Linked DNA regions of Desulforapulum autotrophicum HRM2. The main gene of each other region encodes a partner of the protein of the gene in region 2 in a complex. Links are inferred from orthologs where the notes say so. Each region holds a gene or a part of one and is shown on either strand. Other genes may lie near its edges. The genes, in order: secY and secG.

Region 1 (7,261 bases), 890 kb from region 2 along the record:
CCTTCTGCTTTTCACGGAGCTGAATTCCATAATCTGAATGCTTCATCCGCCTCTGGCCATGCTGCCCCGGGGGATAGCTCCTTCTGTCAAAACTGCATTTGTCTGAAAAGCAGCGATCGCCCTTTAAAAACAGTTTCATATTTTCGCGTCTGCATTGACGGCAGACAGATCCTCTATAACGTGACAACGTCTTCCTCCTTTAAAAATCTTTTCACAGAATCCCCAACACCGAAAAAAGGGTCTTGGGGATCTTCAATAAACGGGATCAGACCCTTCTTCTTTTTGGGGGTCGGCATCCGTTGTGAGCAACAGGGGTAACATCTTTAATAAAAGAGATGTTAAAGCCCTGGGCATGGAGGGCTCTAAGAGCTGATTCCCTGCCTGCACCGGGTCCCTTTACATAGACACTGACATTTTTCATTCCGTGCTCCATGGCCTTTGCACCGGCATCTTCAGCAGCAAGTTTTGCCGCAAAAGGAGTGCTTTTTCTGGAACCTTTGAACCCCTGGATTCCAGAACTTGACCAGGAGATGGTGTTTCCGATCTCATCTGTGATGGTGACAATGGTGTTGTTAAATGTGCTCTGGATGTGTACCACACCAGTGGATATATTCTTCTTTACCCGTTTCTTGGTAACAGTTTTTTTTGACTTTTTCGCCATTATGCGCAATGCCTCCTGATTGGTAGGGCCATAGTTAACCCAAATTATCCCTACTTCTTCTTCTTGACAGCAGCTCGTTTAGGACCTTTTCGGGTCCTTGCATTGGTGCTGGTTCTCTGACCACGGCACGGCAAAGATTTTCTATGTCGAAGGCCACGGTAGCATCCCAAATCCATCAATCGCTTGATGTTCATGGAAATCTGGGTTCTTAGTTCACCCTCAACCTTGAAATCGCTGTCAATGACCTTTCTGATATCATTGACCTGCTCTTCTGTCAGGGCATCGGATTTAAGTGTGGGATTGATCCCAACCTTTTCCAGTATCTGCTGGGATCGTGTTCTGCCGATCCCATAGATATAGGTTAGAGCGATCTCCACGTGTTTATTTCTTGGTAAGTCTACGCCTGCAATTCGTGCCACGCTTTTACCCCCTATCCCTGCCTCTGATTATGACGTTTAGTTATACAAATCACCCGAATAACACCTTTCCTACGAATGATCTTGCAATCTTTACAAATTTTTTTAACAGATGCTCTGACTTTCATCTTATAATACTCCTGGGTAATCTCCCGACTGTTTTAGGAGACCCTAGTCTATTTATAGCGGTATGTAATCCTGCCCCGGCTCAGATCGTAAGGTGACATTTCAACAGTAACCTTGTCACCCGGCAGAATCTTGATAAAGTGCATTCTCATCTTGCCCGAAATATGTGCAAGGAGCTGATGCTTGTTTTCAAGCTCAACCTTGAACATGGCATTGGGCAGCGTTTCAAGCACTGTCCCTTCTACCTTTATGGGTTCTTCCTTTGCCATTTTTTAAAATTCCTTTGCATATCTATTGTTTGTCGCCATGTCATAAACGCCAGTACTATCGCCTGGACTTGACACTGCCGGATTTTCCAAGAAACCCTTCGTAGTTTCGTGTAATGAGGTGGGATTCAATTTGGGAAACCGTATCAATGGATACACCGACAACAATGAGAAGTGCAGTCCCACCAAAATAAAAGGGCACATTGAATTTTGTCATCAGCATGGTGGGAAGCACACACACAAGGGAAACATAAACGGCTCCACCGGTAGTGATCCTTGTCAACACCCGGTCAATATACTCGGCCGTGCGTTTGCCCGGCCGGATGCCCGGGATATATCCACCGTTCTTCTTCATGTTCTCAGCCACATCATCGGGATTAAAGGTGACAGCCGTGTAAAAGAAACAGAAAAAGATGATAAAACCGACAAAGATCAAATTGTAAACAATGCTTCCAGGACTCATGGCCGCAGCAACCGTCTTCATCATGGGCAGATCAATGAAGTTTGCCAGGGTTGCCGGAAACATGATAATGGACGAGGCAAAGATAGGCGGGATAACTCCAGCCGTATTGATCTTCAAAGGGAGATGGGAGGTCTGCCCTCCGTACATTTTTCTGCCGACAACCCGTTTTGCATACTGGACCGGAATCCTACGCTGGGCCGTTTCAAAAAAGATAATGGCAGCCACTACGGCAACCATCAGGACAATCAGGATGATCAGGGAGAACACCCCCATCTCACCGGTTGACACAAGCCTCATGGTATTGGCAATGGCTATGGGCATCCTTGCCACAATACCGGCAAAAATGATCAGGGAGATACCGTTGCCGATCCCCCGCTCCGTGATCTGCTCACCAAGCCACATGATAAAGGCCGTTCCTGCCGTAAGGGTGATAACCGTCATTAACCTGAATTCCCAGCCGGGATACATGACAATGGGCGACCCGGCAGGAGATGTCATGCTTTCAAGGCCAACACTGATTCCAAATCCCTGGATCAGACTCAAAACAACCGTTCCATACCGGGTGTACTGGGTGATCTTTTTTCTGCCCTGTTCTCCTTCCTTGGACAACTGCTCAAGGTGGGGGATTACAACCGTCATCAGCTGTAGAATAATTGATGCGCTGATGTAGGGCATGATTCCCAGTGCGAACACAGAGAGCCTGTCCAGAGCCCCTCCTGAAAACATGTTGAACATCGCAAAGAGTGTCCCCCTGGCATTATCGAAGAACGAAGCAAGTGCTGCTCCGTCAATACCCGGCGTGGGAACATGAACCCCAACACGGTAAACAAACAGCAAGGCAAATGTGATCAAAAGCTTCCGTTTCAGTTCAGGAAGTTTGAGTATGTTCTGGTATCCGCGCTCAATCATTTATAAGGCCTCAGATTCGATTATAATTCTATGGAACCACCGGCGGCTTCGATCTTCTGCCTGGCGGTTTTACTGACAAGACACTGTTTAAAGGTAAAGGCTTTGGACACCTCACCGTCACCCAGGATCTTAACCTTGTCAAACATGCCCTTGATCAGACCAGTCTGCTTAAGGGCGGCCACATCAATAACCGCCTTATCCTCAAACCGGTCAAGGTCTGAAAGATTAACGATAAGGATACTTTTTGCAAGGATATTTTTAAATCCGCGCTTGGGCAACCGGCGGTGAAGGGGCATCTGACCACCTTCAAAACCAGGTCTTGTTCCACCACCAGACCGCTGGTTGTGGCCCTTGTTTCCCCGGGTTGAGGTTCCGCCCATACCTGATCCCGGGCCTCTTCCAACACGTTTTCTTTTTTTACGACTCCCCTCTGAGGGTGAGAGTTCATGTAGCTTCATTTAAACCTCCTCCACGGTAACCAGATGAGGAATCTTCTTAACCATGCCCATGATTGCAGGGTTATTCGTATGCTCAACCGTCATATGCATTCTTTTCAAACCAAGGGCCCGTACGATCCTTCGATGTTTTTCATTGCGGCCCACCAGGCTTCTGACCTGTGTAATCTTTAGTTTACCTGACATCTCAAGCCCCTTCCTAAATATCTTCAGGACGAAGGCCGCGTCGTCTGGCAACCTCATCCTTGGTTTCAAGTGACTTCAGCCCGGCCATGGTAGCTCTGACAACGTTATGGGTGTTGTTGGTGCCGATACATTTGGTTAAAATATCGGTAACACCCGCTGCCTCGAGAACCGCGCGAACGCCGCCACCTGCAATGACACCCGTACCTGGAGAGGCCGGTTTCAACATAACCCTACCTGCACCTGCCCGTCCAACGATTTCAAAGGGGATGGTACCGTCAAGTATGGAAACTTTAGTCATGGATTTTTTTGCCTTTTCAAGGCCTTTACGAATGGCCTCGGGAACTTCACCGGCCTTGCCTAAGCCGTAGCCGACACTGCCTTCACCGTCACCAACGACCACGAGGGCGCTGAAGCTGAAATTTCTACCGCCCTTTACGACCTTTGCGACCCTGTTGATTTTAACAACCTTGTCGATCAACAGGCTATCTTCTGCATGATTTTGTGCCAAGGGACTCCCTCCTTATTAGAAATTCAGCCCGGCTTCCCGAGCTCCGTCTGAAAGTGCTTTTACCCGTCCGTGATAGAGGAAACCATTTCTGTCAAAGACAACTTTTGAGATTCCCTTTTCAAGAGCCCTTGCGCCGACCAGGCGTCCGATTGCCGTAGCCGCATCCTTTCCCACCAACTTATCTTTATTCTCAATGAACTCTTTGTCCAGGGTAGACGCCGCTGCAAGGGTAGACCCTGTAACATCGTCGATGACCTGGGCATAAATATGGGCAGAGCTTCTGAATACACAGAGCCTGGGTCGCTCCCCGGTACCAGTAATCCGCTTCCTGATTCTTTTTTGTCTTTTAAGCCTTGAAACAAGCCTTGTGGATTTATTTGCCATAATAGTCTATTCCTGATTTCGTTATTTAGCTGCAGCCTTTCCGGCCTTTTTGATTATTCGTTCGTCAGAATACATGATCCCCTTGCCTTTATAAGGCTCCGGCGGTCTGATCCTTCGAATTCTTGCTGCAGTCTCACCCACGATTTCCTTGTCAATACCCGACAAAGAAAGGGTTGTATTTTTTTCAACGAGTGCGGAAATGCCCTTAGGCAGCTCAAAATTCACAGGATTGGAATAACCCACATTGAGCACAACTGTGTTGCCGTTAACCTCGGCCCGGTATCCGATACCGTTCAACAGAAGTTTTTTCTCGTACCCGACAGATACACCAGTGATCATGTTTGCCACCAACGACCGAAACAGCCCCTGGAGGGCCACAGTCTTTCGATCTTGATCGTCGGTAACTGAAACGTTGACCATACCATTTTCTATCGCCAATTTTACAGCCGGATGCAGACTACGGTCAAGGGAACCTTTAGGGCCTTTAATGGAAATCAAATCACCCTTTACACTCACTTCGACCTTTTCGGGAATCTGGACCGGCTTTTTACCTATTCGTGACATTTATCCCTCCAATGTTACCAGATGTTGCAGAGGACTTCGCCGCCCACGTTCTCTTTTTTAGCCTGTTTATCCGTCATCAAACCCTTTGATGTGGATAGAATCGATATGCCTAAACCATTTAGAACTGATTTTATTTCCTTGGATTTTGTATACATCCTGCGACCGGGTTTACTCACCCGCTCAAGGCCATAAATCACTGGTTTGTCAGCCACGTACTTAAGGTACACACGAAGAATCCCCTGCTTGTCATCTTCAACAAACTTGTAATTCTTGATGTATCCTTGTTCTTTCAGCACCCGCGCCAGCTCTAACTTAAGCTTTGACCCGGGGATATCCACCTTGGCAAACTCTGCTTTAGCACCATTTCTGATTCTGGTAAGCATGTCCGCAACTGGATCACTCATTGCCATAATTTTCTCCTGAACGTTACCTTTTGTTCTGCAGGGTGTTGCCCTGCCCGCCGGTGGTCTCTATTATTACCAGCTCGATTTAGTCACTCCGGGAAGCTTCCCTGCAGAAGCAAGGTCCCGGAAACAGATTCTACAAATTCCCGCTTTTCTGATAAATCCCCGTGGTCGACCGCAGATGGGACACCGATTATAGGCGCGTACCCCAAATTTAGGCGCTCGTGCCGCCTTTGCGATAAGACTTTTTTTAGCCAAATCACCCTCCTTAAAATGCTTGCAATACGCAGTGTCGAGGTTGGACAAAAACTGCCAACCCCCCACTGCATTGAATCAAAAAACCATCAGTTTTTAAAGGGCATCCCAAACTGTTTCAGGAGTTCCTTGCCCTCTTTGTCGGTCTTGGCCGTGGTAACAATGGACACATTCAGGCCCTTGATACTGTCGGTTTGGTCAAAATCGATTTCAGGGAAAATGATGTGCTCCTTAATGCCAAGGCTGTAGTTTCCATGACCGTCAAAGGCCTTACCCGAAATCCCCCTGAAATCCCTAACACGGGGAAGGGTTATGTTGATGAGCTTCAAGAGGAAATCATACATCTTTTCCCGCCTGAGGGTTACCATACAACCGATGGGCATTCCTTCACGCAGCTTAAATGCGGCAATGGATTTTTTTGCCTTGGTAATGACCGGTCGCTGGCCGGCAATCAGAGCAAGGTCCTCAACAGCAGAGTCCAGCAACTTTACATTATTAATGGCCTCACCCAATCCGATATTAAGCACAATCTTATCGAGCTTGGGCACCTCCATGGGGTTCTTATAACCAAAGGTTTCCTTGAGGCCGGGTACTATTTCTTTTTCATACATCTCTTTAAGCGTTGTCATTTCGCTCCTCCGGGTATCCTAGGCATCAATCTGCTCGTTACAGCTCTTGCAGATTCTCACCTTTTTCCCGTCCTCCAGCTGCTTGATTCCGACTCTCACCGGTTTGATGCAGCTGTTGCACATGATCATGAGATTCGAACAGTCCACAGGCATGGGTTTATCCACAATACCACCCTGGGGATTTGCTTGAGTCGGCCTTTGATGAATTTTTGCCACATTGATATTTTCCACAACGGCTCGGTTTTTCTTTCTGAGCACCTTGAGGACCTTACCGATCTTTCCCTTGTCCTTACCGGTAAGTACCTTTACTTTATCTTCTTTTTTAATTTTTAACTTGAAATTTTCCATAGGTTTCTCCAAAAACCGAGCAGTTAAAGCACCTCGGGAGCAAGGGAGATGATCTTCATGAACCGCTTGGCACGAAGTTCCCTGGCTACGGGTCCGAATATTCGGGTTCCAATGGGCTCGTTGGAAGCATTGATGATAACGGCAGAATTGTCGTCAAATCGAATCATGGAACCATCAGGTCTTGAAACCTCTTTCTTGGTTCTCACAATCACGGCCTTGACCACATCGCCCTTTTTCACCTTGGCATTGGGTATCGCCTCTTTAACAGAGACGACAATTACGTCACCAATACCAGCATAACGCCGCTTTGAGCCGCCAAGCACCTTGATGCAATAGAGCTCCTTGGCACCGGAGTTGTCTGCTACAGTTAGTCTTGTCTCGGTCTGAATCATTTTTCAACTCCTCTCAAATCAAACTGCCTTTTTGACAATCTCACTGACGCGAAATCTCTTGGTTTTGCTCAAAGGTCTTGACTCGGTTATCTTGACCATGTCGCCGATCTGGCACAGCTGGGTTTCGTCATGGGCTGCATATTTTTTATGGCTCGTGATATACTTTTTGTATACCCTATGCTGAACAAGACGTTCCACCTCTACGACGACGGACTTATCCATTTTATTTGATACAACAGTACCTAAAAGTACTCTTTTTCTTCCTCTTTCATTCATGGCAGCAACTTTTCTCAAA
Region 2 (7,117 bases):
TTGATGGCCTGTTGGACAATGCCCGATTCAGCATAGGCCCCGGTGCCCAGACTGTCTTTTTTGTCGGGCAGACCAAAGAGCATGACCGCAGGAATACCTAAGTCATGGGCCTCTTTTACCGTTTTGACCAGCATGTCGCAGGAAAGATGAAACTGACCGGGCATGGAGGCGATGGGCTTTTTGATCCCCTTGCCGGTAACGGCAAAAAGGGGCAGGATCAGGTCATCCACAAGCAGGGTAGTCTCCCTGATCATCCGTCTGAAGTTAGGGGTTTCCCTGAGGCGCCTTGCCCTGTAATCTGGAAACAGCATGATCAATCCTCCTTTTTGATTTCCTGGTCGGTTAAAAAACAGGCGGGATCTGTGTCCCAGGGATCGCCGGCAATGGATTCAGCCCTGGCCCTGAAATTTCCTGCGCAGATGTCAAGCCAGCGGCAGTCTGCGCAGCGGCCCTTAACGTAAAGTTTTTTCTTCTTGAGCTTCATGAGGTATTCGTTGGTCTCGTCCATCCAGATCTCAGAAAATGGCCGTTTCCTGATGTTGCCAAGGCTCTTGTCCCTTGAGAACTGGTCCGGATAGACCTCGCCGTCCCAGGAGATGCAGCCAAAACCGCGGCCTGAATTGTTGCCCTCGTTCTTCTGAAGCAATTCCAGAACCTCGGCTGCCCGTTCAGGATCTTCCTTTAGGAGTTTTAAATAGAGATAGGGACCGTCTGCATGGTTATCAACAGTGAGAATCTCCTTGGGATGGTTCCGGTCATGGAGGTCTTTTGTGAGGGCCATGATAAGATCAAGGGCTTTCCTTGTCTCCTCGTGGGAGAGGTCTTCGTTGGCAATGCTTGATCCCCTGCCCGAGTAGACCAGGTGGTAAAAGCAGGCCCTGGGGATGTTCATTCGTTCAAGCAGGTCAAAGATGCCCGGGATCTCAGTGACATTGCGCTTGTTGATGGTGAACCTTAGTCCTACCTTGATGCCAGCTTCCTGGCAGTTTCGTATGCCGGTAAGCGCCTTCTGGTATGCCCCTTTCATGCCCCGGAAAAGGTCGTGGGTCGCTTCCAGTCCATCCAGGCTGATACCCACGTAGGAAAGGCCGATTTCCTTGAGCGTCTTGGCCTTTTCCTTGGTGATCAGGGTACCGTTGGTGGAGATGACGGCCCGCATTCCCTTGCTTACCGCATATTCTGCATACTCGGCAAGCCTTGGGTGAACCAGGGGTTCGCCGCCTGAAAACAGGATGACAGGCACGCCAAAGGCTGCCAGGTCATCGATCATGGCAAGGCTCTCTTTCTGTTCAAGTTCGTTTTCGTAGGAAAGATCTTCTGACTGTGCAAAGGAGTATACACAGCGCAGCTTAGATCGCCTTGTTATGTTACACACGATCACGGGTTTTTTATCTAGAGAGAACTGAAACAGGTGCGAGGGCAGGGTGCCTGAGTCGCGGGAATCACGCAATGTCACAGATGGTCCCACGGTCACACAAGAGCTCTTAGAAATTCCGATCATGATATTATTTTCCTGATAAGTTCAGCAAGAAACGCCTCTTGGTCCAGAAGGGCTTTTCTTGGAATAAAGAACCGATTTGTTCCGGATTTTTCCCGGATCAGATTTAGACCGTCGTAAAAATCGTTGTAAATTTTAGCCATGAGGTCATCAGAGGTAATCTCGTACTTGATGAACTGTTCAATGAGCGAGTCAATGGCATCCTCTTCAAACACGATGTTGATGTCATGCTTGTGGTAGAAATCCACCTCCACCTTTTTGATGGACTCATAATAGGTTTTAATGGATTGGATGGCTGTTCCAAGTTCAGTGACATGGGTGCAGTAGTACTGGGCCACAAGATCACTTCTCTCCTTAGACAGGGTAAGACCGTGGTGAAGGGAGAGACTTTTCCAGTTGTTAAGAATATGGTTGGACAGGGCCTGCCTTGTTTCCTGGATTGCCTCAAGAAAGGCCAGTTCCAGCTGGTCACGGTTTTCATCGGCCAGAATAAGGGCAAGTTCAGCCCTTGGGTCTGTGATTACCCCTGGTGTTACCACAAATCTTTTAATTGTTGAAGAAGGAAGCTTTTCTTCAAATTCAAGAAGGGCGTTCTCAACAACGCTTACAAGCCCCCTGGCACCGGTGTTCTCCTCGAAAGCCCTTTGGGCAAGGATGTCCAGGGCTTCGGGTGTAAACACGATGTCAATGCCGTAGGCAGCAAAATCAAGCCTTTTCCCAAGTATGACAGGATTGTTGGGCATGGTCAGGATGGTAAAAAGGTCGTCTTTGGAAAGGGTGTCAAGGACGCACCGCACAGGAAGTCTGCCAATAAATTCAGATTCAAACCCGAACTCGACCAGATCTTCAGCCGTGACCTGCTTTAAAATGTCACTGTTCGTTTTTGCCTTGGCAAGGGATGAACCAAATCCCATGGCGTGGTGGGTTACCCGTCTTGAGACAATTTCATTGAGATCGGAAAAGGCCCCGCTCATGATAAAGAGGATGTTGGATGTGTTTACCCTTCGCTCGCTTCTTTTGCCCGTTCGCTGGAAGCTTTCAAGCTCCTGCATCATGGACACCGGGTCATGGGGAACCTTGAGGTCCACATCTGTTTCTTCCATGGGCTTTAAAAGTGCCCGCTGAACCCCGGTTCTGGAGATGTCAGCACCCCTGAGATTGCTGCTTGCGGCAATTTTATCAATTTCGTCCAGATAGATGATGCCGCATTCGGCAAGTTCAATATCATCGTCCGCCTCCTTCACAAGATCCCGGACAAGATCATCCACATCACCGCCCACATAACCGGTTTCAGAAAATTTAGTGGCATCGGCCTTGACAAAGGGAACGCCAATGCGTTTTGCAATAAGTTTTACAATATAGGTTTTGCCAACGCCCGTGGGACCGAGCATGAGTATGTTGGATTTGATGCTTCCCGTTATCCTGACGTCTGAATGTTTGGTTGTTTCGAGGTGTTTGACCCGGTTGAAGTGGGTGCAGATCTTGGTTGCAAGAACTGATTTTGCCCTTTTCTGTTTCACAATATACTGGTCCAGATAGGCAATCAGTTCCTGGGGCTTGATGTTGAAATTGACAAGTTTTTTTCTACCTGAAGATGTCCCCTTTCCTGTAATGGGTGCCTCGTTTGTGGCCAGGGAGGGGGAGAGGATTTTTACAGTACCGCCGAACTTCTTGTTGAGAAACTCGCCAAGCTCTTTTTCTATACGTTTGGGGTCAGGTATGTTTTCATTTTTTTCGTTCATAGTGGTCTAAGATAAACATGGGGAAGGATAAATCAAGTTTGTTTGGTCGGGGATGGCTGTTTTTTTTCGAAGAGCATGCAGGGCTTGCCTGTTGAACGGCGTACGACAGCCGAGGGAATCATCTTTGATTTGAAGCCCATTGCCCGGCATCCATGGGGTTTGGCCGGCTCCCAGGTTACAAAGTAATGTCGGCATCTGTGGCAGTTTATTCGTTGTGTTTTCTCCATGTGCATTTACCATGTGCATTTGCCAAGTCTTTTAAAAAGATGAAAAGCCGCAAACATTGTGCAATGATTGCGGCTTTTTATATCTGGTGCCGAAGGGGAGACTTGAACTCCCACGGGTCGCCCCACACGCCCCTCAAGCGTGCGTGTCTACCTATTCCACCACTTCGGCAGGATGTATGCTATTTGCTGTCAGTCGTTGCAGGCTGCTCAATCGGTATTTTTATGTCAGGCATAATGGATGTCTCAGGTTTATGACTTGACATATAAGCAAGGGTCAGTGAGGTGAGCATGAAAATCACGGCAACCCCGGTTGTTATTTTGCTCAGGAATGTAGCCGGTCCTGCGCCACCGAACAGAGCCTGGCTGGATGCACCACCAAATGAAGCGCCCATGTCTGCACCTTTTCCTGTCTGGAGCAGAACGATGAGAATTAAAAGGATGCAGGCAATTACATGTGCAATTATAATCAGGGTTGTCATGGTTTGTTATTTGTACCTTATTATTTTGATGAACGTATCTGCATCAAGGCTGGCTCCGCCAACCAATGCGCCATCGACATCGTTAATTTTCATTATTTCCGAAACATTCCCCGGCTTAACTGAACCACCATATAGTATACGGATGGACATTGCAAGCGTGTTGCCAAATTTATCGTTAACAAGCTTTCGGATATATTCGTGTACCTGGGCCACTTGCTCCGGAGTTGCTGTTTTTCCCGTTCCGATGGCCCAAACCGGCTCATAGGCGATAACAAGGGGCTGGAGTGCATCAGAATCAAAGCTTTTTAACCCATTTGACACCTGTTTGTCAAGCACGGAAAAGGTTTTTTCCCCATCCCTTTGTGCCCCGGTCTCACCAATGCACAGAACAGGGATAAGGCCGGCCTTGAGGGTTGCGGCTATCTTTTTGCAAACGGTTTCATCGGTTTCTCCAAAATATTGGCGGCGCTCTGAATGACCGATGATGGCATAGTCGGCACCGGCTGCCTTTACCATGGCGGCGGATACTTCACCTGTGTAGGCACCCTCATTTTCATAAAACAGATTCTGAGCCCCGACCTTTACATTTGATCCTGCCACCGCCTGGGATACAAGGGGAAGGCTTAAAAAGGTGGGGGCGATCATGATGTCAGTATTAACAACTTCAGATGCAAGTTCAACAAGTCTTGTAGCCGTGGTAACGGCTTCCGTGCCGGTCTTGAACATTTTCCAGTTGCCGGCGATTAACGCTCTTCTACTCATAAGGATCTCCTCATTAGTGTTTGAACAAAAAATCACCCATCTGCTGCGTTGCTGCAAAATTCTGAAACCTCACGTACACTAGTACGCTCCGGTTTCAGAATTTTTTGCGCCTTGCATATGGGCAATTTTTCGCCCAAACACGGGTTTTCGGTCAGCCATTATTTTTATTAGAAACTCGATTCAGCCTGACAAGCGTAACGGATGTTGAGTTTCATGGTCTGTTGCGCCCGATAGGATGAGGTGGCTATAGGGATTTTCCCACCAGGGCTGCAAGGTCAATGAGTCGGTGGGAGTAGCCTGATTCATTGTCATACCAGGCGTAAATTTTGACCATATTCTGGATGACATCCGTACTCATGGCATCGACAATCGAAGAAAAAGGGCTGCCGTTGTAGTCAATGGAGACCAGGGGAAGCTCGCAGTAATCGAGAATTCCGGCAAGGTCGGACTTTGACGCTCTTTCAAGGGCCTGGTTTACCTCTTCCCGGGTGACGTTCGCCTTTTCAACGACCACTACAAGGTCAACCAGGCTCACATTGGGGGTGGGTACCCTGACCGACAGGCCGTTGAGTTTTCCCTTGAGTTCCGGAAGAACCAGGGCAACTGCCTTGGCTGCTCCTGTGGTGGTGGGGATCATGGAGAGCGCTGCGGAACGTGCCCGCCTCAAATCCTTGTGGGGAAAGTCAAGGAGTCGCTGGTCTCCTGTATAGGCATGAACGGTTGTCATCATCCCGCTCACAATTCCGAAATTCTCCAGGAGAACTTTTGCAACCGGGGCAAGGCAGTTTGTGGTGCATGAGGCATTGGAGATGATGTCATGTTTTTCAGGATCATAGGTGTCATGGTTGACACCCATGACAATGGTGCTGTCGGGATCAACCGCTGGGGCTGAGATAATAACCTTTGCTGCACCGGCCTTGAGGTGTTTTCCTGCACCCTCCCTGTCCCGGAAGATGCCCGTACATTCAAGAACAATGTCAACGCCTGCATCCTTCCACGGAATTTGTCCCGGATCCTTGAGGGAACAGACCTTTATGGTTCGATCGTTGACGACCATGGTATCTTCAGTGGTTGTGATGGTTGCGTCGAGCCTGCCATGTACAGAGTCAAATTGAAGCAGATGCGCCATGGTCTTTGTGTCTGAAAGATCGTTGATGGCGACGACTTCAAGATCTGATCGTTTCAATGCAGCCCTGAACGCCAGTCTGCCGATTCTACCGAAACCGTTGATTCCAAGTTTAATTCCCACGATATTGTACCTCCTGAACGTTGGTAGTAAAAGAAACACATGTTGGGAAGCCGGGTTGGAATTCAAGCCAACCGATCATGCACGTTTGCTTCCTTTTAAAATTCCGCTTGCAAGGGAAATACTTTTTTTCCCCTGGGCCACAATGGCCGCTGCTGCCGCTGAAAGTTCCTGTTTATCCCTTACTGAAATTGCCTTGAGCAGAATTGGAAGGTTGACCCCTGAGATCACTTCAACGGCCCCTTCTTCTAAAAACGAGTAACTCAGATTGGATGGGGTTCCACCAAACATGTCGGTGAAAATGATCACCCCTTTTCCATCATTGACGGTTTTGATGCCGGTTTTGATCTTTTTGATCAATGCGTCGGCAGGTTCCCTGATGTCAATGGAAACAAAGCTGATTTTTTCTATTTGTGTATCCAGGATTAATTGAGCGGTTTCAATTAATGCTTCTCCAAGTGTTGAGTGGGTGACGATTAAAATTCCTGTCATAGCTCTTTTGTATCCCTGTCTATGTCCCTGTGGATGATGCCGGGTTCAAAGCCTCGCTGGCTCAGGTGTTCAAAAATGTTTTCAGCAATGGCAACGCTTCTGTGTCGACCACCTGTACATCCTACAGCTATTGTAAGATACGCTTTCCCCTCAAGGGTGTAAAGCGGAATCAGATAGTCGAGAAGGCCCAGGTATTTTTTTAAAAAAGTTTTGGCCTGGATGGTTTCAAGCACAAAATCTTTAACCTCCTTTGTGCGACCATTCAACGCTTTCAGCTCTGGTACAAAAAAAGGGTTTGAGAGAAACCGCATGTCAACCACAAGATCTGCATCCGTAGGGATGCCGTACTTGAATCCAAACGAGAGGAGGTTGATCTTCATGGATACAGGTTTGAGGGCGTGGTGGTGGGCAATATTGCGGATTTCGGCTTTAAGCTGGTGGACATTGTAATTGCTTGTGTCAATGATCCGTTTTGAAATTTTTCTGATGGGAAGCATGAGGCTTTTTTCTGACTTTATGCTTTCAATCAGACTTTTGTCCTGACCTGCGGGGTGATGGCGCCGGGTCTGGCTGTATCGTTTTAAAAGGATGTTTTCATCGGCCTCAAGAAAAATAATTTCCGGAATATGCCCGTTCTTCCCCAAGGATTCCAGGACCGAAGGAAATTGGGA

What was found.
Region 1: the proteins of secG (region 2) and secY are in contact, whole or in part, in a crystal structure (PDB 5AWW), measured with the Thermus thermophilus proteins. The link is inferred for Desulforapulum autotrophicum HRM2 from one-to-one orthologs. Residues at the interface, in WP_223903268.1 of Thermus thermophilus: Tyr5, Ile9, Tyr12, Leu13, Ala16, Leu19, Val20, Val23, Leu24, Gln26, Glu27, Pro28, Gln30, Gly31, Ala32, Asp34, Leu35, Met36, Gly37, Gly38, Ser39, Ala40, Asp41, Leu42, Phe43, Ala45, Arg46, Val48, Tyr53, Thr56; in WP_096411648.1 of Thermus thermophilus: Leu14, Gln16, Arg17, Phe20, Ile34, Pro35, Pro37, Ile72, Arg108, Arg109, Asn112, Gln113, Arg116, Ile117, Ile120, Pro145, Gly146, Trp147, Phe152, Phe155, Val156, Val159, Thr160, Val162, Ala163, Gly164, Ala166, Leu167, Trp170, Glu173.

Annotation. Positions count from the first base shown.
Region 1 is NC_012108.1:4,064,330-4,071,590, forward strand. Bases 685-3,502 are described here. They hold secY (preprotein translocase subunit SecY), read right to left. Parts: upstream 2,842-3,502; coding sequence 1,528-2,841; downstream 685-1,527. Other genes in these bases: rpsM (30S ribosomal protein S13), read right to left, coding at 712-1,080; rpmJ (50S ribosomal protein L36), read right to left, coding at 1,092-1,205; infA (translation initiation factor IF-1), read right to left, coding at 1,254-1,472; rplO (50S ribosomal protein L15), read right to left, coding at 2,862-3,299; rpmD (50S ribosomal protein L30), read right to left, coding at 3,300-3,482. Also shown: rpsD (30S ribosomal protein S4), read right to left, coding at 1-187; rpsK (30S ribosomal protein S11), read right to left, coding at 266-661; more of rpsE, read right to left, coding at 3,503-3,990; rplR (50S ribosomal protein L18), read right to left, coding at 4,006-4,374; rplF (50S ribosomal protein L6), read right to left, coding at 4,396-4,938; rpsH (30S ribosomal protein S8), read right to left, coding at 4,953-5,348; HRM2_RS26175 (type Z 30S ribosomal protein S14), read right to left, coding at 5,415-5,666; rplE (50S ribosomal protein L5), read right to left, coding at 5,687-6,226; rplX (50S ribosomal protein L24), read right to left, coding at 6,245-6,574; rplN (50S ribosomal protein L14), read right to left, coding at 6,598-6,966; rpsQ (30S ribosomal protein S17), read right to left, coding at 6,985-7,242. UniProt on the Bacillus subtilis protein: The central subunit of the protein translocation channel SecYEG. Consists of two halves formed by TMs 1-5 and 6-10.
Region 2 is NC_012108.1:3,175,565-3,182,681, reverse strand. What follows is about bases 2,297-4,970. They hold secG (preprotein translocase subunit SecG), read right to left. Parts: upstream 3,947-4,970; coding sequence 3,647-3,946; downstream 2,297-3,646. Other genes in these bases: gap (type I glyceraldehyde-3-phosphate dehydrogenase), read right to left, coding at 4,953-4,970; tpiA (triose-phosphate isomerase), read right to left, coding at 3,953-4,708; HRM2_RS13840 (AAA family ATPase), read right to left, coding at 2,297-3,240. In the rest of the region: hemB (porphobilinogen synthase), read right to left, coding at 1-311; ahbC (12,18-didecarboxysiroheme deacetylase), read right to left, coding at 314-1,501; more of HRM2_RS13840, read right to left, coding at 1,498-2,296; more of gap, read right to left, coding at 4,971-5,957; HRM2_RS13815 (PTS sugar transporter subunit IIA), read right to left, coding at 6,033-6,446; RNase adapter RapZ, read right to left, coding at 6,443-7,117. UniProt on the Bacillus subtilis protein: Involved in protein export. Participates in an early event of protein translocation.